Regions from separate parts of the Marinomonas primoryensis genome, predicted to be linked through region 3. Evidence: riboswitches for the same ligand, from Rfam matches in the RefSeq annotation. Region 3 holds a riboswitch; each other region holds the start of a gene.
What was found. A riboswitch is a leader RNA that binds a small molecule or an ion and turns the genes downstream of it on or off. The one in region 3 is predicted to bind thiamine pyrophosphate.
Positions count from the first base shown of each region.

Region 1: linked by a shared signal. The riboswitch ahead of thiD (bifunctional hydroxymethylpyrimidine kinase/phosphomethylpyrimidine kinase) and the one ahead of thiB (thiamine ABC transporter substrate binding subunit) in region 3 are both predicted to bind thiamine pyrophosphate.
Region 2: linked by a shared signal. The riboswitch ahead of thiC (phosphomethylpyrimidine synthase ThiC) and the one ahead of thiB (thiamine ABC transporter substrate binding subunit) in region 3 are both predicted to bind thiamine pyrophosphate.

Region 1 covers NZ_CP054301.1:2,819,721-2,827,380, forward strand. Annotated here, with positions in the region: gene MP3633_RS13060 (ABC transporter substrate-binding protein) at 47-1,003, opposite strand; gene MP3633_RS13065 (ABC transporter permease) at 1,091-1,891, opposite strand; gene MP3633_RS13070 (ABC transporter ATP-binding protein) at 1,881-2,699, opposite strand; gene thiD (bifunctional hydroxymethylpyrimidine kinase/phosphomethylpyrimidine kinase) at 2,689-3,561, opposite strand; TPP riboswitch at 3,636-3,736, opposite strand; gene MP3633_RS13080 (MFS transporter) at 3,822-5,024, opposite strand; gene MP3633_RS13085 (LysR family transcriptional regulator) at 5,149-6,030, shown strand; gene phnC (phosphonate ABC transporter ATP-binding protein) at 6,474-7,349, shown strand; gene phnD (phosphonate ABC transporter substrate-binding protein) at 7,367-7,660, shown strand, end outside.
Region 2 covers NZ_CP054301.1:1,877,677-1,885,336, reverse strand. Annotated here, with positions in the region: gene thiE (thiamine phosphate synthase) at 1-148, opposite strand, end outside; gene thiC (phosphomethylpyrimidine synthase ThiC) at 164-2,236, opposite strand; TPP riboswitch at 2,445-2,549, opposite strand; gene rsmI (16S rRNA (cytidine(1402)-2'-O)-methyltransferase) at 2,634-3,497, opposite strand; gene MP3633_RS08635 (penicillin-binding protein activator) at 3,599-5,374, shown strand; gene MP3633_RS08630 (YraN family protein) at 5,325-5,708, shown strand; gene MP3633_RS08625 (SIS domain-containing protein) at 5,714-6,307, shown strand; gene MP3633_RS08620 (ClpXP protease specificity-enhancing factor) at 6,397-6,774, opposite strand; gene MP3633_RS08615 (glutathione S-transferase N-terminal domain-containing protein) at 6,862-7,494, opposite strand.
Region 3 covers NZ_CP054301.1:880,392-888,051, reverse strand. Annotated here, with positions in the region: gene MP3633_RS04065 (glycosyl transferase) at 1-30, opposite strand, end outside; gene MP3633_RS04060 (thiamine ABC transporter ATP-binding protein) at 536-1,240, opposite strand; gene thiP (thiamine/thiamine pyrophosphate ABC transporter permease) at 1,227-2,849, opposite strand; gene thiB (thiamine ABC transporter substrate binding subunit) at 2,861-3,886, opposite strand; TPP riboswitch at 3,980-4,101, opposite strand; gene MP3633_RS04045 (3-deoxy-D-manno-octulosonic acid transferase) at 4,124-5,350, opposite strand; gene msbA (lipid A export permease/ATP-binding protein MsbA) at 5,353-7,143, opposite strand; gene hldE (bifunctional D-glycero-beta-D-manno-heptose-7-phosphate kinase/D-glycero-beta-D-manno-heptose 1-phosphate adenylyltransferase HldE) at 7,144-7,660, opposite strand, start outside.

The DNA of each region.
Region 1 (7,660 bases), 1.9 Mb from region 3:
CTACGCTCTGATTTCCAATTTTTATTTCCTAAAAGTCGCGGACGACTTATTGAAAACTCGGCACATAGTCTTTGGCTTTTGGTAACGTGCTAATGATTTTTTGGTCATACATAAATTGGGCATAGTCGTCATAACGCTTCAAGTCTACCGCTGAAGGACGCAACGCAAAACGCGTCAACGTTGCTTTCCAAGCCAATTCATTTAGCTCGTTGTTTAAAGTGTCTGGTTTGTACGCAACAAACTCATTCCATGACGCTTGCGGATGATTAACGATGTAGATCGTGGCTTGCTCGATCGCTTTATTGAAGCCTTGAATCGCCGCTTTGTCGTAGCTGTTCGCATTGGCAACAAAGACCAGTTCATCATAAACAGGCACGCCGTGTTCTTCTGGGAAAAAGGCTTTTGCTTCTATGCCTTCTAATGCCAATTGATTGGCTTCAAAATTACGGAAACCACCCCATGTTGCATCCACTTTGCCTGACGCAAGAGACGTCGACAGTGCCCAACCGATATTAATGATTTGTACCTCTTCGTATTTCACACCGTGTGTTTTCAACATGGTGCCGACAATCGCTTCTTCGTTACCGGCCACAGAGATACCGATTTTTTTACCCTTCAAGTCAGCGATGCCATCGATGGTGTTATTGTCCAGTACGGTAAGCGTGTTCAATGGGGTTGCGATCAGGGTTGCTGCACGAATAAGCGGTAAACCAGCGGCCACATCCATGGTTAAATTAGGTTGATAAGATACGGCTAAATCCACATTACCCGCGGCCACTAGCTTCGCTGGCGTGCTTGGATCAGAGGGCTCTTGAATCTCCACCTCAAGACCTTGGTCCTTAAAATACCCTCGCTGCTTGGCAATCACGATAGGGCCATGATTTGGGTTTACAAACCAATCCAACATCAAGGTGAGTTTTTTCTCTTCTGCTTGTGCTTGTCCAGTGACAGACAACAAAGACGCAGCAAGTACGATGCTGCTTAATAGCATTTTTTTATTCATTACTTTTCCTTTCCTTTTAGTAGGCATTTTTATGAGTAATCGTTTTTTTGTTCATAACACGTGTCGAAATATTTGAATGCGCGGCGTTTACGAAACACCCCACGGAATGAATTTTTTTAATAACCTATCGGTGACAAAATAAAGTGAGACGGACAGTAAAGATAAAATAAGCAACGCCGCGAACATCTCATCGATCATCATCCGGGCATTGGCTTGCAACATTAGATAACCCAAGCCTTCGCTAGAACCCACCCATTCCCCTGCTACTGCGCCTATAGGCGCAATCACCACGGCGACACGAATTCCAGACGCCAGCGTGGGTAAAGACGCGGGGAATTGAATATGACGGAGTCTCTGCCACTTTGTAGCCCCCATGGTTTTGACAAGGTCGAGATAACCCAACGGCGTATTACGCAAACCGTCGTAGCAACAGGTAGTAACAGGGAAGAAGATGATGATCGCGGCCATCACAATTTTGGAGGCAATCCCATAGCCCAACCAGATCATCAACAGTGGCGCAATGGCAAAAACAGGAATCGCCTGACTGGCAATTAAAATAGGTAGTAACCAGCGTTTTATCGGCTTAAACAACAACATTTGTAAGGCAAAAAACAGTCCCATAAACAGACCTAAAAATAAGCCGAGTACTATTTCTGCCCCCGTCACCAGCGTATGTTTAAAAAGAACCTCTCGTCGTTGCAGTAGCTTTTCGAAGACGTCTAAAGGTGCCGGTAAAATAAACGTAGGCATAGCAAAGACAACCACGACGGCTTGCCACAACCCCAAAATAACGACAAAGCTCACCACAATACGGAGCGCAGAATGCAGACTCGCATTCCTATTTTCTTTTTGATGTGGCTTAGCCGTAATACGAAATTTATCGCTCATTTTCATCCCCACATTGATCACCATGATCATGCTCTAAACACGCCATAATTCGCTGCTGAAGTTGTGCACCCTCGGCATCGAATGTGCGTGGTGTAGAAGACTCAAGCGTCGTTAAGAACGCCGTCGTGCTGGGATTTCCTTGCATGATGTAGATATGGTGAGCAAGGCGAATCGCCTCTTGTGGGTCATGGGTAATTAAAACAACGGTTTTGTCTTGCAGTAGGGTGCAAGCTAGATCTTGCAATCGATAGCGCGTCACCGCATCCAATGCAGAAAATGGTTCATCCATTAACACGACTGGTTTGTTCTGCATCAGGGTTCTTGCCAAGGCGACGCGTTGACGCATGCCACCCGATAACTGTTGAGGTAAACGATTAGCATGATCGGCAAGCCCGACTTTTCCCAACAAAGCCAATGCTTGTACTTTTTGATCATGAGCAACGGAGTCTCCCCGAGCTCCGAATTTAGAACTTAACAAGACGTTGTCTAATACCGACAACCACGGCATCAATAAATCTTGCTGCGCCATATAAGCAATTTGATCTTTTAACGCACAATTCGCAGGCTCAATTTGTAACTCGCCAGACCACTCTATTTGTTGATCAAGCAGGCCGGCAAGATAACGCAAAAACGAGGTTTTTCCACAACCACTACGCCCCAAAACACATGTCCACTGCCCTGCTGGAATGGTCATATTAAGATGGTTTAACGTAGGCGTCGTACTATCAAGATACCGTAGATAACCTTGAGTTATCGTTATCTTAATCGAAGATTTTGGGACTGAAAAAGTCGCCAAATTAGCGGACATTGGCGTGGCCATTAAAAAAATGGTTTACCGGTCCGTGACCACGACCTATTTGCAATTCATCTGCGTGCTCTATTGCTTGAGTAATGTATTTTTTGCCTAACTGAACCGCGTGCAATAAGTCATTACCTTGCGCCAAATACGAGGCAATCGCTGAAGATAATGTACAACCTGTGCCATGTGTGTTTCGAGTATGAATACGTGGGGAGGTTAAGACCTCAAGGCGATCGGCAAAGATTAGAAAATCGGTACTGTTTTCGTCTTCTTCCAGATGCCCACCTTTCAACAGCACGGTTTTCATTTTCAACTGGCGCAGTTTGTCGACCATTAGCGTCATGGATGCGATATCTGTTGGAACAAGAGAGCCCGTTAATGCGGCGGCCTCTGGAAGGTTGGGGGTAATGAGATCAGCCAAAGGAAGTAATTCGGATTTGAGTGTATTTATGGACGTCATTTTTAGCAAAAGATCCCCACTGGTCGCAACCATAACAGGATCAACGACTAGAAATTTAGGGCGATATTGCTTGAGCTTTGCCGTAACTAATTTGATTGTGTCGCAATCTGCCAACATCCCTACTTTGACCGCGATGACATTCAGATCAGAAAATACCACATCGAGCTGTTTTTCAATGTGTTCAAGAGGAATAGGAAAAATGGCAGAAACGCCGAGTGTATTTTGAGCGGTAATCGCAGTAATCACCGAACAAGCGTAACTTCCTGTTGCAGACATGGCTTTAATATCAGCTTGAATGCCTGCTCCGCCGCCACTGTCAGAACCAGCAATTGTCAAAACAATGGGCGTAGAAACAAGGTTAGCTGTACTTTTAGACACATGAGCAGAAGGGGTTGTTGTATCACTCGACATATAAAGCTCCAAGAACGGGCGTTCTGGAACTAGATCGAGTTACATTAAGATAGGAGTAGGATCACCAATCATCAATAACAAGATGTATAGTTCCCTACGCCAGTATTAACTGAATCAGGTTCAACGGGTCTGCAAATGTGCAATCTCAGCCTTAACGGCCCCCCGACTATAGGCGGCAATACTAACAAGATTCATCGAAAGCGCAACAAAGGATAATTGAAGTCGGACAAAGAACCAGACAGTAAGGCGTTATGATGATGCTAACTTGTCGCCGTAATTTGCACCGTACGCTTGTTGTCTTTGATCAAGCTCACACCAGCAAGCGCAACCACGCTCAATACCAACCAAGATCCCATGATGACACCAGCCCAACCATCGGCTTGCCAAAACGGGTCGAGGTAAAAACCGCCAAGACTGGCGCCTAAATAATAAAATACCAAATACAAAGAAGACGCACTGGCTTTGGCGTGTTTCGCGTTTCGACTTACATAGCTACTGGCCGTCGAATGGCCTAAAAAGAAGCCAAAACTATTAATGAGCAAGCCGATAATAATGGCCATTAAAGAACCACCCAGTGTCACTAAGGAACCAAACATAAAGATGCAGGTGCCTAATACGATTATATTAGGCTGGCTCCAACGTTTCGCAAGCTTCCCCGATATAGCCGACCCCAAGGTGCCAGACAAATACGTTAGAAACAGCAAGCCGACGTATTTTGCCGTTAAGTTATAAGGTGCCGCTTCCAATACGAAGGTTACATAGCTGTATTGATTTATAAAAATAAAGAAGCTAAACCCACCAATCAAATAGCAGGTTAGCAAACGGCGATTCTGTAGATGATCCTTCATATTCATCAGGATATGACCGACTCGTAAAGGCTTGGGTTCAAAGTGTTGTGATTTAGGCAATAAAAAGAAAAAAGCCAACAAACAAACAAGACTAATAGCGCTCATCACGCCAAACGTTGCAGAACGTCCTAACCACTCACCAACAAAGCCACCAATAAGACGACCTCCAATGCCACCTAACGTGTTGCCACTAATGTATAAACCGACGGCGACCATTAAGGCTTCTGGCGTGTATTCATCCCCCAAGTACGCCACCGCAATAGCAGGTAAACCCGCCAAGAAGAATCCCTGCAAAGCTCGCAATGCCAGTAGAGACTCATAGCTTTGTACTAAGGACAAACAAAAGGTCGTTAACGTAATGCCCACCATGGTCATCACCATGATGCCTTTTCGGCCCAAGGCGTCCGATATCGGCCCATAGAAGAGTAACGATATCCCTAAGGTCAACGTCGTTATCGTAAAGCTGGCACTGGCCTGAAGCGGGCTAATCGAAAATTCGTTCGCTATCATGGGCAACAAGGGCTGAGTGACGTACACGTTGGCAAAGACCATAAAAGAACCGATCACTAAAGCTAAGGTTCCTCGCCAAAAAACAGAGCTATTCACTTCAATCACAACAAAACTCCAGTATCAACACCGCGAAAATCACCCCAATGAGGCGAATATTATTGGCACACTATACGCCCAGCCAATTTATCAATAAAATATATCTATCTTATCCAATCCATAAGGATTATTGATGGACATTAAACCGCTACGTTATTTCATTGCCATTGCTAAAACTCAGAGCTTTACTCAGGCCGCCAAGCTGCTTGGCGTGGCCCAACCTGCCGTTAGCATGGCGATTAAAAAATTAGAACATGATTTGGGTTTGACCTTGATCCATCGCGCCGATAGAAACATTGGCCTCACCGATGAAGGTAAAAAATTACGGCTGCATGCTGAAAAGATCATCCAAGCCACTGACGACGCATTACTCGAAATGAGCGAACTAAAAGGCCTGAGCCAAGGCGAAGTCCGTGTGGGCATTCCCAGCATGTTGGGGTCTTACTATTTCCCACCCATTCTCATGGCGTTTCGACACCGCTATCCCACTCTCATGCTAAAAGTCATTGAAGGCGGTACCTGGCAGCTGCAAAAAATGCTCGAAAATGGTGAGTTAGATTTAAGTGTTATTGTCGCTGAAACCTTACCGGACAGCCTGCAAACCCAAGCGCTGATTCGAGAAGAAATGTTAGTGACCGTCGCGACCGATCACCCGTTTAGTCAACTAGAGCGAGTCTCGCCTGACGCTTTTTTCGAAGAAGAGTTGGTCATGTTTAAAGAAGGTTATTTTCATCGACGAATTGTCGACAAGCTAGCCAAAGCCTGTAAAAAAACACCTAAAATTGGCTTTGAAACCAACCTCATTCCGCTCATTAAATCCATCACTCAACAAGGCTTTGGCATTTCCACGCTACTCGCTATGGTAATAGAGGAAGACGACCAACTGATCACGCGCTCCTTTGATCCACCAATCTGGTTAGACCTTGGCATCGCATGGCGAAAAGACAGTTACCTTTCTAAAGCTAACCGCGCTTTTCTCGACTTTGTTAGTGAACATGGACGTGATAACCAGTAAACATAAAAAATACCCATGCTCTGTATCTACTCACAGTAAAAAGCGTGGGCATTGTCGTTTAAAGCGTAAACGTTCCACACCACGATATGATCCATATCAAGCCGCCCTCCTACGTAATAAATAAATAACACCATACGATTCAATATTTTCTCACTTTTTTTATTTACCTCATGCGCTTATTCCTGCGCTTTTCATCCCATTTATTGCGACTAGACAGGCTAGCGCTTAAGAATTCTAAAGCGCTAGCCCTACTGGCGTTTGCTTTTAGTTACTTAGCTAGACAAGTTACTAATCCCATGCTCGGTTTCATTTTAAAAATACCAAACTGTCATAAATTGGTCATTTTTTAGACTTATCTAGATAACCAAACTGTCACAAAACCTACCTAGTATCGCCTCATCAGAAACGCTTTTGCGTTCATCAATTAAAGAGGTCGACATCCAATGAGCATTATAGAAATCACTGGTGTAAAAAAACACTTCACCAAAGAAGTCTGTGCATTAAAGCATGTGGATTTATCAATTAAACAAGGCGAAATGGTTGCTCTTATTGGCCCTTCAGGTTCTGGAAAGTCTACGCTTATGCGACATATTTCAGGCTTAACTCTCGCCGATAAACACAGCGATTCCTGCATTAAGGTGCTAGGCAATACCATTCAACAACGCGGCAAATTAGACAAACACGTTCGTACTTCTCGGTCGCAGATAGGCAATGTGTTTCAGCAATTTAATTTGGTAAGTCGTTTAAGCGTATTAACCAATGTGATGATCGGTGGACTCAGTCGTATTCCGACCTACCGCAGCTTGCTGGGTTGGTTTACCGCTGAAGAAAAGCACATGGCACTTGAAGCGCTAGAAAGAGTGGGGTTAAAAAACGTCGCCTTAAAGCGTGCTTCAGAACTCTCTGGTGGTCAGCAACAACGAGTGGCCATCGCCCGCGCTCTGATGCAAAAAGCCAAGGTGATTTTGGCCGACGAGCCCATTGCGTCCCTTGACCCTGAATCCTCTCGTTTGATCATGCAAACCTTGAAAGACATCAACGAAAAAGATGGCATCACCGTTGTAGTAACGCTGCATCAAGTGGACTACGCGCAAAAGTACTGTGAACGCGCCGTGGCTCTGCAAGATGGAGAGGTGTTTTTCGATAACCTCATTCATCACTTGAATGAAGAAAACCTCGCATCACTTTACGGATCTCAACCAGAAGAGCTGTCTATTAACGATTCCTCTCAAGCCATCTTAAATGAAATGCCTCTTCCTAAAAATGGACGAATTACCACAGAAATAAATCATGCAACGCACCACTCATTGATCAATTAATTATTGGAGTTTACGTTATGAAATTAAAAAGGTTTATTGCCAAAGCCATGTCAGCGACGGCATTTTTCGCATTGCTGTCGGCTCCCGTGACAGTACAAGCAGAAGACATGAAAACGCTGAACTTCGGCATCATTTCTACCGAATCTTCACAGAATTTAAAAACAGTCTGGGTGCCATTTTTAGACGATATGTCTAAGAAACTGGGCATGGAAGTAAAACCTTTTTTTGCTTCGGACTACGCAGGCATCATCCAGGCAATGCGTTTTGATAAAGTCGATATCGCTTGGTTAGGCAACAAATCGGCGCTAGAA
Region 2 (7,660 bases), 1.0 Mb from region 3:
CTTCAGAGTTTTGCACCCGGGTGGCTGTCATAATACTTTGAACATGGCAGCCTAAATTTTGGCCTATGCGAATATCTGATGGCAACCCAGTGTGGGCGGACGAATCCGACCCGCCCACACACCAAACAACAGGAGGTTTAATAGACATAATTCCTCCTTGCGCTTACAGCGACTTTTCTTTTGATTTTTCGGTTGCTCGCGTCTCTTTCGTCAATGTATCTGTCGTAAATTTATCTGTTGTTAAATAGACATCGCTACCCAACTCACGGAATTGCGCCGACATTTTTTGCATGCCACTCTCGGCTTCGTTTACGCTCAAAGTGCCTACGTTCAAAGTGCTTGCGTCTAAAGCACTAACGTCTATCTTCTGCGCTTCCAACTCCAATCCCTTAGCGTATTCTCGAACTTCTTGAGTGATTTTCATTGAGCAAAATTTCGGCCCACACATAGAACAAAAGTGCGCCACTTTTCCTGAAGCCTGCGGTAAAGTTTCGTCGTGATAAGAACGCGCCGTTTCTGGGTCAAGCGATAAGTTAAACTGATCTTCCCAACGAAACTCAAAGCGCGCCTTAGACAAGGCGTTGTCACGAATTTGTGCACCTGGATGGCCTTTCGCCAAATCCGCTGCATGAGCGGCGATTTTGTAGGTAATCAAACCTTCTTTTACATCTTCTTTATTCGGCAAACCAAGATGTTCTTTTGGTGTCACGTAACACAACATAGCACAGCCATACCAGCCAATTTGCGCCGCGCCAATCCCAGAAGTTATATGGTCATAGCCTGGCGCAATATCTTGTGTCAGCGGGCCTAATGTATAAAAAGGTGCCTCATGGCAAAGCTCAAGCTGCTCAGTCATGTTTTCTTTGATTAACTGCATGGGCACATGCCCAGGCCCTTCAATCATGACTTGTACATCGTATTCCCACGCTACTTTGGTGAGTTCACCCAAGGTACGAAGCTCAGACATTTGTGCTTCGTCATTAGCGTCCATAATCGAACCCGGACGCAATCCGTCGCCTAAGGACAGCGCAACATCGTAAGCAGCACACAACTCACAAATGTCACGAAACCGTTCGTATAAGAAACTTTCTGTGTGATGCGCCAAGCACCATTTTGCCATGATGGAACCACCACGAGAAACGATGCCGGTTAGACGCTTAGCCGTCATTGGCACATAGCGCAATAAAACACCGGCGTGAATAGTAAAGTAGTCAACACCCTGCTCGGCTTGCTCAATTAAGGTATCGCGAAATACATCCCAATTAAGATCTTCGGCGACACCATCCACTTTCTCTAACGCTTGGTAGATAGGTACGGTACCGATTGGTACAGGCGAGTTACGCAAAATCCATTCACGCGTTTCATGTATATTTTTGCCCGTTGATAAATCCATCACTGTGTCCGCGCCCCAGCGAGTCGACCAAACTAGCTTTTCAACTTCTTCTTCAATCGAAGACGTTACCGCTGAGTTACCAATATTTGCGTTTACCTTTACTAAGAAATTACGGCCAATAATCATCGGCTCGGATTCTGGGTGATTAATATTATTCGGAATAATGGCTCGACCTCTCGCCACTTCATCACGAACAAACTCGGGCGTAATGCGTGTTTGCAAGTTCGCCCCAAAGCTTTCTCCGGGATGCTGCTTCCGCAATAGTTCACTCTTAATGGCATCCATATTTTGGTTTTCACGTAATGCAATGTATTCCATTTCTGGTGTCACAATACCTTGACGAGCATAATGCATTTGCGTCACGCATTTACCCTGTCGGGCTTTTCGCACTGTTGGCAATTGCTTAAAACGCAGCTCGTCTAATGATGAGTTTTCCAAACGGGATTGAGCAAACTGTGATGACACACTCTGTAGAGCCTCAGTGTCTTGGCGCTTTTCTATCCAAGGTGCGCGCATGGCAGCCAAGCCTTCGTAAACATCAATAGTGACTTGAGGGTCTGCATAGGGTCCGGAACAATCATAGATGTAGATGGCTTCGTTGGGTTCAAAGTCAAGATTGTCAGGGTCGGACCCAAGCGGTGTATCGGTCAGGTTGATTTTGCGCATGGGAACACGGATTGTCGCATCGGAACCGTTTAAATAAATACGCTCTGACGCCGGAAACGGTGTGGCTTGTAAGGATTCGATGAAGGATTTTGCGGCTAATCGTGTTTCTTCACGAGACTGCTTTTTAGATACCTTGTTTGATTTTTTCTGTTGATTAGGTTCGTTGATAGTAGACATAAGCATTTCCCTTATTTAAAACTTGGAGAATTGCTTGTCTGGGGTGCTGCTTTACTGGAAAACGCATTAAAGACGTTTTCAAAGCAAAACATGAACCCTGAATTTTCATTGAAGAATGATGGGCGTGACGTTACGAATAAAACAGTAGACATCGCATCGAATCAATCGTCATAAAAAAGACAGGTGTTCATTCGATGCAGAAAAGAAAAATGGAGATTTTCTTGTTTCCTACGCGGGTTTTAACCCGATCAGGTTCTGCGGATCCCGCACTTAATTATGCGATCTCAGCCAAATGGCACTCCGACAAGTGAGACCGAGTATACCCAGTCTCACTTCCTTGTAAACACCTAATTTTCATCAGAACTAAGGAAGAAAAATATCTCAATCACTAAACAGGTTATGCTTGGTTTTGCATTTCTAACGCCATTTTATAAAGATAGTTTTTCTTTTCGCCGGTTAATTTCGCGGCCATGGCGGCGGCTTGTTTAACCGGTAAATCTTCTAGCAAAATAGTGAGAATCCGTTTTGCCTCTAACTCCACTTCATTGCCACTTTCTTGAGTAAAGCTCAACATAACGACAAATTCACCACGCAATTGGTTTGCATCCGCGTCAAACATCGCAAGAATTTCAGTCGCCGTACCAGATAAAAATGTCTCAAAGGTTTTTGTCACTTCTCGTGCGAGAACCAACTGAGCATCCTCACCGTAAACTTTTTGAACATCGGCAATGGAGTCATAAATACGGTGCGTCGATTCATAAAACACCACCGTGCCGGTTTGCTTCTTCCATGACTCGAATAAATCACAGCGACCTTTTGATTTCGCTGGAACAAAGCCTGCAAAGAAGAATTGATCCGTCGGCAAACCTGACGCGCACAACGCAGACACCAAAGCACACGCACCTGGAATAGGCACCACTTTATGCCCTTTTCCACGCAGCGCATGCACCACGTGATAACCTGGGTCAGAGATTAACGGGGTGCCAGCATCGGATACCAACGCCACATTTTTACCTTCGTCTAGTAAGCTCGCCACATAACCCGCTTTGTCTTTTTCATTGTGATCATGAATGGAGAAAAGCTTCGCTTCGATGGCGAAATGATTCAATAAACGCCGAGTATGCCGGGTGTCTTCCGCCGCTATATAGTCTACGTCTCGTAAAGTTTGCTCGGCTCTTTTACTAAAATCATCGAGATTGCCTATTGGGGTTGCAACTATGTACAGCGACCCTCTCGCATCGTCAGAACTATGTGATACCATGTTGCCTCTTTTATTTGTCATTCTATAAGCTTATGAGCCTACTTAATTACCGCATCATATCATTAACTCTGTGCTCTTTTCTGCTGAGTGCTTGTAATTCCATGAATTTAAACATGGAGCAGCAACAAAAATTGACTCAAAGTGCGACACAAGAAAGAACACTGCCGCCAAGCATCTATCATCCAATAAAAACCACTGATGTATCAAAAGAATTAGGCGAAGCTTATCGTTCCGCAAAGAACTTTTATGAGCAAGGCGAATTCCAGCAAGTCATTGATACATTAGAAAATGAAGTGTTATCAACAACCTCTTCTATTCAGTTTGAAGCGTACTTACTGGCCGCTCTAGCCACATCAAATTTAGACAACGCCACAGAATCCTTTGACTTTCTAAAGCAAGCCGGTCGCTTAACGGCTGCGCGCCACCCTGACAACCAAAATAAACTAAAAGACACCAAAGCCTCCATTCTTGAGCACTTTGGCAATTGGTTAGATGCGGTGAGTCTGCGCATGGATTTGACATACAACTTACCACTTAATGAAGGTGAAGATAACCAAACTAAATTGTGGTTGGCCGTCCAGAATTTGACTCAAAATGAAATAGATGAGCTCTATCAACAACAAAGACCACTACTCAATGGCTGGTTAACAATCAGTGGCATTTTAAGAAATCAATCACTGTCTATTGAGCAGCAGCTTACGGTATTCGAGAATTGGCGGATAGAAAACCCAAATCACCCAGCAGCACTATCCCCTCCACAAGATTTCCAAATCATGTCGTCTATTGAAGACATGGCACCGAAAAAAATTGTCTTAATGCTGCCGATGAGCGGCAAACTAGAGCGCGCATCTCAAGCTATTGTCGACGGTTTTTTTGCTACCTTTTACAATCAAAAAGAAGCAAGACCACAAGTCAGCATTATTAACGTAGATGATTACTCAAACATCATTGACGCACTCGCAGCGGCGAACGAAAAGCAACCAGATGTTATTATTGGGCCGTTACAAAAGAATAATGTCGCCCAAGTCGGTCGTTTAGATTTACCTTATCCTGTCATCGCACTTAATCAGCTAGATATTAATCTGCACCCAAAAAACCTTTATCATTTTTCATTAAGTGCCGAAGATGAAATACACGAATTAATTACCTTCGCCAAACAAGAAGGCGCAACGAAAGCCGCTATATTAAACATCCAAGACACTTGGGCATTAAAACAAAGCGATGAATTTCGGGTGGCCGCAACCAAAGAAAACATCACCATCACCTCCAATCAGTCATATGCCAACACGCCAAAAGGCAGACAGGACGCGATTCAAAAGCTACTCCTGATCGATGAAAGTTATGCTCGCAAAAGACGGATAGAACAATGGACAGGAACGAAGGTAGAAAGCATAGCTAGATCACGCGAAGACCTTGATTACGTGTTTTACGTCGGGAAACTTAATGATGCCAAACAAATAAGACCCCTTATAGATTTTTACTTCGCCGACAAAATCCCTATGCTGGCGACCAGTACATTAAATGATAGTGAGCCAGATAAATCGATTAACCCTAGCGATATTGAGCGGATACTTTTTACCGAGGTTCCCGCCCTCACACCAAACAGCACCACTTTAGATGTATTGCCTAAAAATCAAAGTTCAAATATTTTGCGTAGATTACAAGCGCTCGGCGCCGACTCCTATTTGTTAGCAAACAAATATCGACTGTTCACACTACTACCAAGCACAAAAATTTCAGCGAATACTGGCATTATCACCATAGATGAAAATGGCATATTTCATAAAAGACCTGAAATTATGACTTACCGAAAAGGAAATTTGGTATATGCAAATAATCACCCGTATTTTCAGCAACAGGAGAATACCGAAAAATAGTGGCGAAAAAGCAGAACAGGCAGCTGAAATTTTTTTACTTTCACAAGGCCTTCGCTTTGTTGAGAGAAATTTCTTCTGTCGCATTGGCGAGATTGATTTGATATTTTTAGATCAAGACACCTATGTTTTTGTAGAAGTCCGCTATCGCGCAAATAATGCACACGGTAGCGCCGCTGAAAGCCTTGGGCAATCTAAACTAAATAAGGTGCGAAAAAGCGCCTCTTTATGGCTACAGAAGAACAATAAAGTAAACAACGCTAGTCGTTTCGATGCGATACTATTTGATAAAAAAATAGACCAACAACATTTAACTTGGCTTAAAGCAGTATTTTAATCACTATGGATTTTCAAGAAGCAATCTACACACAATTTGCCCAGAGTTTTGAAGCACAACAGCAAGCGCTGGAAAGCTTACCTCCGTATATAGAGCACGCCGCTAAAGTGATTTTTTCAAGCGTTGCGTCCGGCGGAAAAATCATCTGCATTGGCAACAGCACGGGATCTCACCTGTCTCAATACTTTAGCACGCTAATGCTAGATCGAATGGACAGAGAGCGCCCAGGACTACCTGCCATTAATTTAAGCGGTGATGGCGCCGCTTTGCTGGCAATTACTCACAATGACAGTTATCACGATGTCTTTTCAAAGCAAATAACAGCCCTAGGTAATCCGGGGGATATTTTATTTGTGGTTGCTAATCGTGGTAACACATCGCCTATCATCCAAGCTATCCAAGCGGCTCATGAGCGTAAAATGAGTATCGTCGCCCTAACCAGCCCAGAAGCCAAAAACGTCTCCTCCCTTACCTCACAAGATGACACAGAGATAAAAATAAACCTTCTTGGTACCGCCAGAGTGCATGAATGCCAGATCACCGTCATTCACACGCTGGTTGATCTTCTTGAGCGTCAACTGTTTGGCAATGAAGACTGAGTTAAGAGCATTTAAAAATACATAAAAAAAGAGCCATCTATGAGTGGCTCTTTTTTTATTTAAATAACTTAAACAATCAACTCTCTTTTTTACTTCACAACCTTCAACTTAAAACCTTTTTTAGGCACTGGTGGTGTAGGGGTAGGCTCATCAGTAAATTCCTCATCAGGGAATACAAAGCCATCGCCATTCTCTTTAGCGTACAAGGCAAGCGCCGCTCGTATCGGCACATAAACTTGCATTGGCTTACCACTAAAGCGCGCCTCAAAAGATACCGCTTCTTTGTCCATAATTAAATGACGCACCGCAGACATGCCGATATTCAGCACTATCTGGCCATCTTTAACAAATTCTGTTGGTATCACTACATCTTTTTGCTCTGCATCCACTAAGAGATAAGGCGTCATATCATTATCAGCAACCCAAGTGTAAGCGGCATTTAATAAATAAGATCGTTTGGGTAACATAGTCTCTCCTGCTTAATATTCTGCAAAAAAAAGGAGCCATAAGCTCCTCTTTTGCTATCTAACATAACCGAGAGCAAAAGCCTCAGCTTAGTCTAAACGCATTTCTTGTTCGGCTTCAGAAAGACTTTCTTGGAAAGACTCACGCGCAAAAACAAGATCCATATATTTGTACAACGCTCTTGCTTGCTCTTTAGGTATTTCTACACCTAATGCAGGTAGGCGCCATAAGATAGGAGCCAAGCAACAATCTACAATCGTAAAGTCATCGCTCATAAAATAAGGTTTTTCCTCAAAAATAGGAGAAACACTTACCAGCCCTTCACGCAGTTCTTTTTGAGCTTGAGCAATCGCCGCTTTATCTTTACTAGAAAGAATCAAGTCAACTAATTTCGCCCAATCGCGTTGAATGCGATACATATACAAACGGCTTTCTGCTCGAGCAACAGGGTAAACAGGCAATAATGGTGGATGCGGAAAACGCTCATCCAAGTATTCCATCATGACATTTGGCTCATAAAGAACCAAATCACGATCAACCAAGGCCGGCAATTCATTGTATGGATTAACGTCAGCCAATTCATCTGGCTTGTTAAATGAGTCCACATCAATAATGTCTACTGTGACAGCTTTTTCTGCCAATACAATACGCACTCTATGGCTATAATGATCCTCTCCATCAGAGAAGAACGTCATTGAGGAGCGCTTAGCAATAACACCCATGTCTAACCCCTATTTTGAAAACATCCAAGTCCCCTTAATCGGAGACAAACTATAAAATGATATCGAAGTCATAACTTACTCACTTCGATATCGAAATTCTTTTAGCTTTCAACTGAGTCGACGAAGAATAAAAAGTGACCCAATAGAAACATCAAACCAATATCAA
Region 3 (7,660 bases):
TTTTATTTTTTTGACTATTTTAGATATCATTTCAAACCTATTCTTCATAAATCTTATAGTATAAATAACTTAATAAATATCATGAGAAAATTCGTCAATAGAAAAATCACTCATTTATAAAATCAAGAGACATCAGAGTAATTATTAATCCAGTCAAGCTCATTTTATTACTAAAAAACCAACCAATGATGCAGTAAGTTTTAATTTTTTGGCAATAAAAAATACCTGGTAGATCATTCACGAAAATCATCATCACTCTAACCCTAAAATTTCGATAAGTAGCAAGTAGGTATTTCAGTTCTCTCACTTATCGTATTTTTTTACAGCACTGAGCACACATCAGCTAATTAAATATTATATACCTTCCCTATCATTATAGGATTTTGTTCTTTCTCACTTTTTCACACCAGAGTCTATTCTTGAATTAAGCCCCTTAGCTAAAGCACCTCACCCACAGATTGATTAAAAATTTCTACAACTTTCTAATCATATCAAAGTCGATAATTTAGTCCACTAAAGCCTAGGAAACATGCGATCAAGTCGAACGGTGAGAAGCACCAAGATAATCGGAAAAAAGCGGGGGGGCATTCTCTTGATCCAATACAGAGACAGGTTCATGAGCCACCACTCGCCCTCCTTCTATTAAGATAACTCGCCCGCCAACAAGGCTCGCTTCACGAGGCAAATGGGATATCAACAAGGTGGTTAAACCAAGCTCTTGAGTGACATCATTGACCAAATAAAGCATTTCTTCACGCAATGCAGGGTCTAAGGCGCTAAAAGGCTCATCTAATAACAAAATGGGCTTTTTGCGCACCAGCGCCCGAGCAATCGCAACTCGCTGAGCTTGACCTCCAGACAAAGCTTGTGGAAAACGCCCTTTTTTATCAACAAGCTGTGTTTTTCCTAATGCCCAGTCCACTTTCTCTTGTTGTTCAATATTCAAAAATAAAGAAGGCGATAAGCCAATCGCTACATTTTGCCAAACCGTCAATTGTGGAAACAGGTTATCACTCTGAAATAATGTAGAGATAGGCCTTTCATAGGCCGGCAACGCCAATAAAGAGTCGCCATTAAAACTCAACTCACCACGCCCTTCTAGAAAACCTCCCAAGAGATGCAATAAGGTACTTTTCCCTTCGCCACTCCCCCCAAGCAAGGTTGTCATGCCTGGCGCAATATTCACCTGATAATCCGCGTGAAAGGTCTCCCAATTATATTGAAGATTAATGGTTAACATGGAAATTACCTCCCGTCATTTTTCCACTGACTGTCTTTCCACCAATAAGGCGAGATGAGCAATAAAATAAAATCAAACAAAGGGAAATCAACACCACAGCAACACAAGCCCCTTCTTCTAAACGATACGAGCCAATCAATTGGAAAAGATACAAAGGCAACGACACTAATCCCTGACTGCCAAATAACGCGATCACGCCCATATCACCAAGAGAGAGCAAAAGCGCGTAACCAAATGCTTGCGCGACACTAGCGCGAATTAAAGGCCATTCCAGACACCACCGTGACCAAGACTGAATACCCAAACTTAAGTATAGGTTACGAAAACGGCGCTCCTGTTGATACAACACAGGCATTAGAGCACGCAATACAAAAGGCAGCGCCATCACAGCGTTCACCCAAACCACGATCCAATAACTGGATTGGAAACCCCAACCTAGATCACGTAGCCACAAAAATAATCCCGTCGCGATAACCAACCCTGGCACCATTAAAATCATATTTCCAAGGTGTTCAAGCTTGCTCGGTAAAACACTCAAGTATTGTCGTGTCATACAAAAACGTGCCAGCACAACGAAACACACACCCAACGACAAGCTTATTATCGCAGCGGGTAAGGCTATTTTTAAAGAGACCAACACCGCCTGCCACAATCCAGATGACAATAGGGTCGTTAAAAATAAAGGGGAAAAGATCGGATCAAAAATAGCTAAAAATGGCGGAATAACCAGAACCAACACACACAATAAAGCCATGCAGTCTGCGCCTTTCGCTAAAAAGGAATCTTTCACCGGATAGCTCTTTACCGCTAATACACTGACATCTTGTTGATTAATAGGTGCGATGCGATAAACAACCACCGCAAACAAAGTGCAAATAGTCACTTGCAACAAGGATAGAAAACTTGCTTTATTCAAATCGAAATCAAATCTTAACGCCTGATAAATAGCCACCTCTAAGGTGCTAGACTTTGGTCCACCGCCCAAGCTCAACACCACGGCAAAGCTGGAAAAGCACAACATAAAAATCAGTACAAACGCACCCGGCAGTACTTTTTTCATATAATGCCATTCAATCAAACGAAATGCAGACCAACGTGAAAATCCTAACTGAGAAGCTTGGCGCCACTGACCGGAGGGAATCAAATCATAACCTTGTAGCAGCAAACGCACTGCTAAAGGCATATTAAAAAACACATGGGCCAGTAAAATACCCACTAGCCCATACAAAGGAATTTGTAGGCCAAAAATTTGACTCAACCAGCCAGTACGACCGTAAACCACCACCAAACCTAAAATAGCCACAATGGTTGGTACGACCATAGACACGGCAAAAAGCTGCAATAAAATAGCTCGACCACGAAACTGGCGATGAATAAGACAAGACGCTACCGGAATAGCGATCAACAGACTAACACCACTGCTCAGCAAGGCCTGCCACAAGGAAAAACGTACCACACGCCACAAGTAGGGCTCGTATAAATACTCAGACCAGCTACTGATGTCACTATAACGCAAAAGAGCCGCCAAACTGGCCGCTCCCATTAATAAGAAAAAAACCACTCCCAGTAACGCCGGAAGTAGGCCTTTAATAGCACGAAAAGAAAGCAATCGAACCTAGCTTATCGTGTCGTGGCATTCAGCCACTCATTCACCCAAGCCTTACGATTTTTAGCCACATCGCTCGCTGGCAAAGTAAGTACCTTAGTGGGTTGTAATGCACTATCAAACGCTGCCGGCAACGCTTCATTTAACTTAACAACAGGCAACATCCAGTTACCCGTCGCCACCGTTGATTGAAATCCAGGCTGCAGAATAAACTGCATAAAACGTTTTGCCAGCTCAGGATTAGGTGCACTTTTCATCATGGCCGCCACTTCAATTTGTGGATAAAGACCTTCACTGGCCTGCGCCGCTTTATACTTAGTGACACCTTCCGCGACGATATGATAAGCCGGAGATGTGGTGTAACTCAGCACAACATCCGCTTCACCTTTCAAGAACAAACCATAAGCATCAGACCAGCTTTTCGTCACAGTAACGGTATGACTTGCCAACCGCCCCCACGCATCTGCAGCGCCATCACCGTAAACCGATTTTACCCACAACAACAACCCCAAACCCGGCGTGCTGGTTCTAGGGTCTTGATAAATCACTCGTAGATTTTGATTATCAACAATTTCTTTAAGGCTTGTGGGGGGATTTTTTAATGTTTCAGAGTTATAAATAAAGGCAAAATTGCCCTGATCAAATGGTACAAACACCTTATCCTTCCAACCACCAGCAATGGTCACAGCAGAAGTATTAACATTATGCTCAGCAAGCAAGCCACTCTTTTTCGCCGCTTCCATTAAATTCAGATCTAGACCTAGCAACACATCAGCCTGAGAAGACTTCCCTTCAAATTGAGCTCTAGACAAAATACCAACAGAAGAATCGAGTGCCACGAAATTCAGTTCACAGCCGCACTCTTTCTCAAAGTTGGCTTTTATTTTTGGGCCTGGGCCCCAGTCAGAGGCAAAAGCGTCATACGTATAAACATTAAGCGTTTCTGCCGCCAACGTAGCAGAAGAAAACGCCACGCCTAAGGTTGCACTTAAAGTCATTAAAGACGTGGTGAGAAGTGTACTAAAGGAAAGTTTTTTCAAGGTGTCGCTCCTAACAATAAGTGAGCGGCGTACAGGGAAATGGCAAGGTACGCTTATCAAGAGTACTGTTTTCAATCTACGATATTACTGTAGCGAAACTTGCTATCTCGATTCCTACGCCAGCATAATCTGGATCAGGTTCGGTGGGTTAGCGATTAATTCGCTTCTCAGCTTCTGTCTTCTTAATGTAAGACAAAGCACCCCATGAGATAATGTGCGTGCATTGTAAAGAGTCCCTCAGCGGAAGTCTATTTCCGCAAGAACCCGTGTCACTGCGCCTTGATTCTTCTCAGCAAAACGCAACGCTATTTGCCCTAGCCGATATCGCTGAGAAGATTGACCAGCAAGAGTAACGACAGCACTTTGTAAGTGCGCTTCATCCTCACACCGCACGGCGCCATTCACCTGCAACAGTTGATTAGTGATATCTAAGAAATTAAAGGTATGAGGCCCAACAATAATCGCTTTACCCAGTAGCGCAGGCTCAATGGGGTTATGACCACCGCGCTTAATCAAGCTCCCACCGACAAAAGCGACATCGCAAGCTTGATAATAATTCATCATTTCACCCATAGAATCCCCAATCACCACATCAAAATCACACCATTGATCTGGTGGAGTTTGACTGCGTAGCGCAATCCGCTCAAAAGACTGCTTCGCCAAAACATAAACCGCATCAAAGCGCTCAGGATGACGAGGAACCAAGATTAATAAAGCATCTGGATACTTTTGCAAAAGCACTTTATGTATACGCAATAACATGTCATCTTCGCCATGATGAGTACTTCCCCCCATCCAGACAAAACGCGAACCAAGCTGCCGACGCCAATTAGCCTGCAAAACCTCAGGAGCAACCGCGAGGTCAAATTTAATACTTCCGGTAACCAATACTTTTTTTGCACCAAGCGCCTCAAAACGATCAGCATCCGCTTGCGCATGAGCTAAAAAGCTATCAGGTAATTTAAATAAAGGGCGAGAAACAAGAGAGAATTTTTGATAACGCTGAAAGGAACGATCGCTCAAGCGCGCATTCACGACATCGATACGCAAACCACACTGCTTAGCGTGTTTTAATAAATTAGGCCAAAGCTCTGTTTCAACAATCAATAGATGCTTACAATCAAGTTTTTTCAGCGCCCTGCTAACACTGCTACTCCAGTCCATCGGCAAATATCTATGCTCAGCAAAAGGAAACTCTTTGACTACCTGCTCTGCGCCTGTTGGCGTCATGGTGGTAATTAAAAGACGACGCGCTGGAAATTTTTCTCGCCATTGAAGTACCAGAGGCCGAGCCGCAAGAACTTCTCCGACTGAGGCACAGTGAATCCAAAGGTCAGCCTTAACCGCAGGCCAAAAGCCCAAGGCTTCTTGCGCCCGATAATGTACATACGTTTTTTTAAATCGCCGAATTTTTAATAAAATTAATGGCGTAAATAAAACCAATAGAGCTTGATACAGCCACATAATTAAGCCGGCGTTTCGCTAAATTGTTGATTATGAAGTTGTGCATAAGCTCCGTTCATCGCCAACAACTCACTGTGTGAACCTAGCTCAATAATCTCACCATGATCAACGACAGCAATGATGTCGGCATTTTCTATGGTTGATAAGCGGTGGGCAATAGCAATAGTTGTTCGATTAGTCATTAAACCATCCAATGCGACCTGAATGGCTCGCTCTGATTCAGTATCCAAGGCGGACGTTGCTTCGTCCAAAATTAAAATAGGCGCATTTTTTAAAATGGCTCTCGCAATGGCAATGCGCTGACGCTGCCCACCCGATAAAAGTACACCATTTTCACCAACCATGGTGTCTAGTCCATGCTCAAGTTCTTGAATAAAATCCCAAGCATTCGCTGCTTTAGCCGCTTCAATAACCTCTGTTTCACTGGTGTTACGCAAAAAACCGTATGCGATATTGTCGCGAATTGAACCATTAAAGAGCACAACCTGTTGATTTACCAAGGCGATATTAGAGCGCAACTCTGTCAGTTTATAATCATTGAGGAAAACACCATCAATGTTTAATTGACCATCGTCAAAGTCGTAAAAACGAGGTATCAAATTTGCCATAGTGGATTTACCACTACCAGAGCGCCCAACCAATGCTAAGGTTTTCCCAGCTGGTAAGGACAAAGTGATATTTTTCAGCGCCAATTTATCCGCACCGGGATATTTAAATGACATCGAACGCCACTCAATATTTCCTTTCAAACGCGTCGCTGGTGTTTGCCCCTTATCCACCTCTTCCGGTAAATCTAAGAAGTCAAAAATACTGTAAGACGCTGCAATGCCTTTTTGCAAAATACTGTTCACATCGGTTAATTGGCGAATAGGTTTACCCAACATCCCTGCCGCAGTAAGGAAGGCAATAAAGTCGCCAGGAGACATATGCGAACTAATCGTTGGGCTCAAAGCAAACCATATTAAAATGGCCATCATTATTGCTAAAATAAATTGAACAATAGGAATATTTAGTGATTTAGTCATTTCCATTTTTAGCTGGGAACGACGATTTTCACTGGCCGCGCCACGAAATCGCTCGATTTCATATTCACTGCCACCAAATATTTTAACAACTTCGTGCCCTTTAATGGCTTCAGAAGCGACATCTGTAACGCCACCCATCGCATTTTGAATTCGGGTGCTCAATTTACGAAAACGCTTGGAAGCATAAGAAACAACCAAGCCAATGAGAGGGACAACCAACAGAAACAACAAAGACAAACGCCAGTTCATGTAAATCATGTAACCCAATAAACCAACGACCGTTAAACCTTCTCGCAGCAAGACTCGTATTGCCTGAGTAATAGAACCAATTACTTGCTCTGTGTCATACGTCAGTTTGGCCAACAAGCGACCAGTAGGAATAGAATGGTAATAATTAGAAGGAAGAAGCACCAATTTATTAAACATACTGGTACGTATATCGAATACGACGTTATTCGCTACTTTCGCCATAAAGTAGTTACCCAAGAATGTCCCTATACCTCGAGTAATAAAAACGGCCAAAATTGCCAAAGGGATCATTAATCGGCTATCAGAAATATTGCCTGCAGATACAACATCCACAATATGTTTTAACAAAGCCGCTAGCGCAGGCTCCATTGCAGCGTAAAGGACATAACCAATGACACTTAGTAATAAATATCCCCAAGATGAACGAACATAGCTCAGTAGACGTAAGTATGTTTTCACACCGGAAACTGGCACTTTTTGAGCTTCTTCTTCGATCTCAATATTCTCTTTATCTTGCATTTACAGATTCGCTTTTTTGATAATAGCAGTGGTTGAATAACCATCAACAAAAGTTAGAACTTTCACTTCACCGCCATGCGCTAACACATGATCAGCGCCAACGATTTTATCAACAGTATAATCGCCGCCTTTGACCAGTACATCTGGTGTTAAAAATTCAATTATTTCTTTTGGTGTATCTTGGTCAAACCAAGTTACCCAATCAATCGCCCCCACCCCTTCAAGTACAGACATGCGGTGAACCAAATGGTTAATCGGACGTTTTTCCCCTTTAAGGCGCTTTACAGATGCATCGGTATTAACCGCGACAATTAATCTATCTCCAAGTGCCTTGGCCTGCTTCATGTAAGCGATGTGTCCTGGATGAAGAATATCGAAACAACCATTTGTAAAAACGATTTTTTCACCGTTCATTTGCGCTAACTTAATTTGTGCAAGTAAGTCTTCTGGAGAGAGCACACCAAAATTCGACGTGTGCGAACGCTGAAACATAATGGCCTCAAGGCGCTCAGCACTG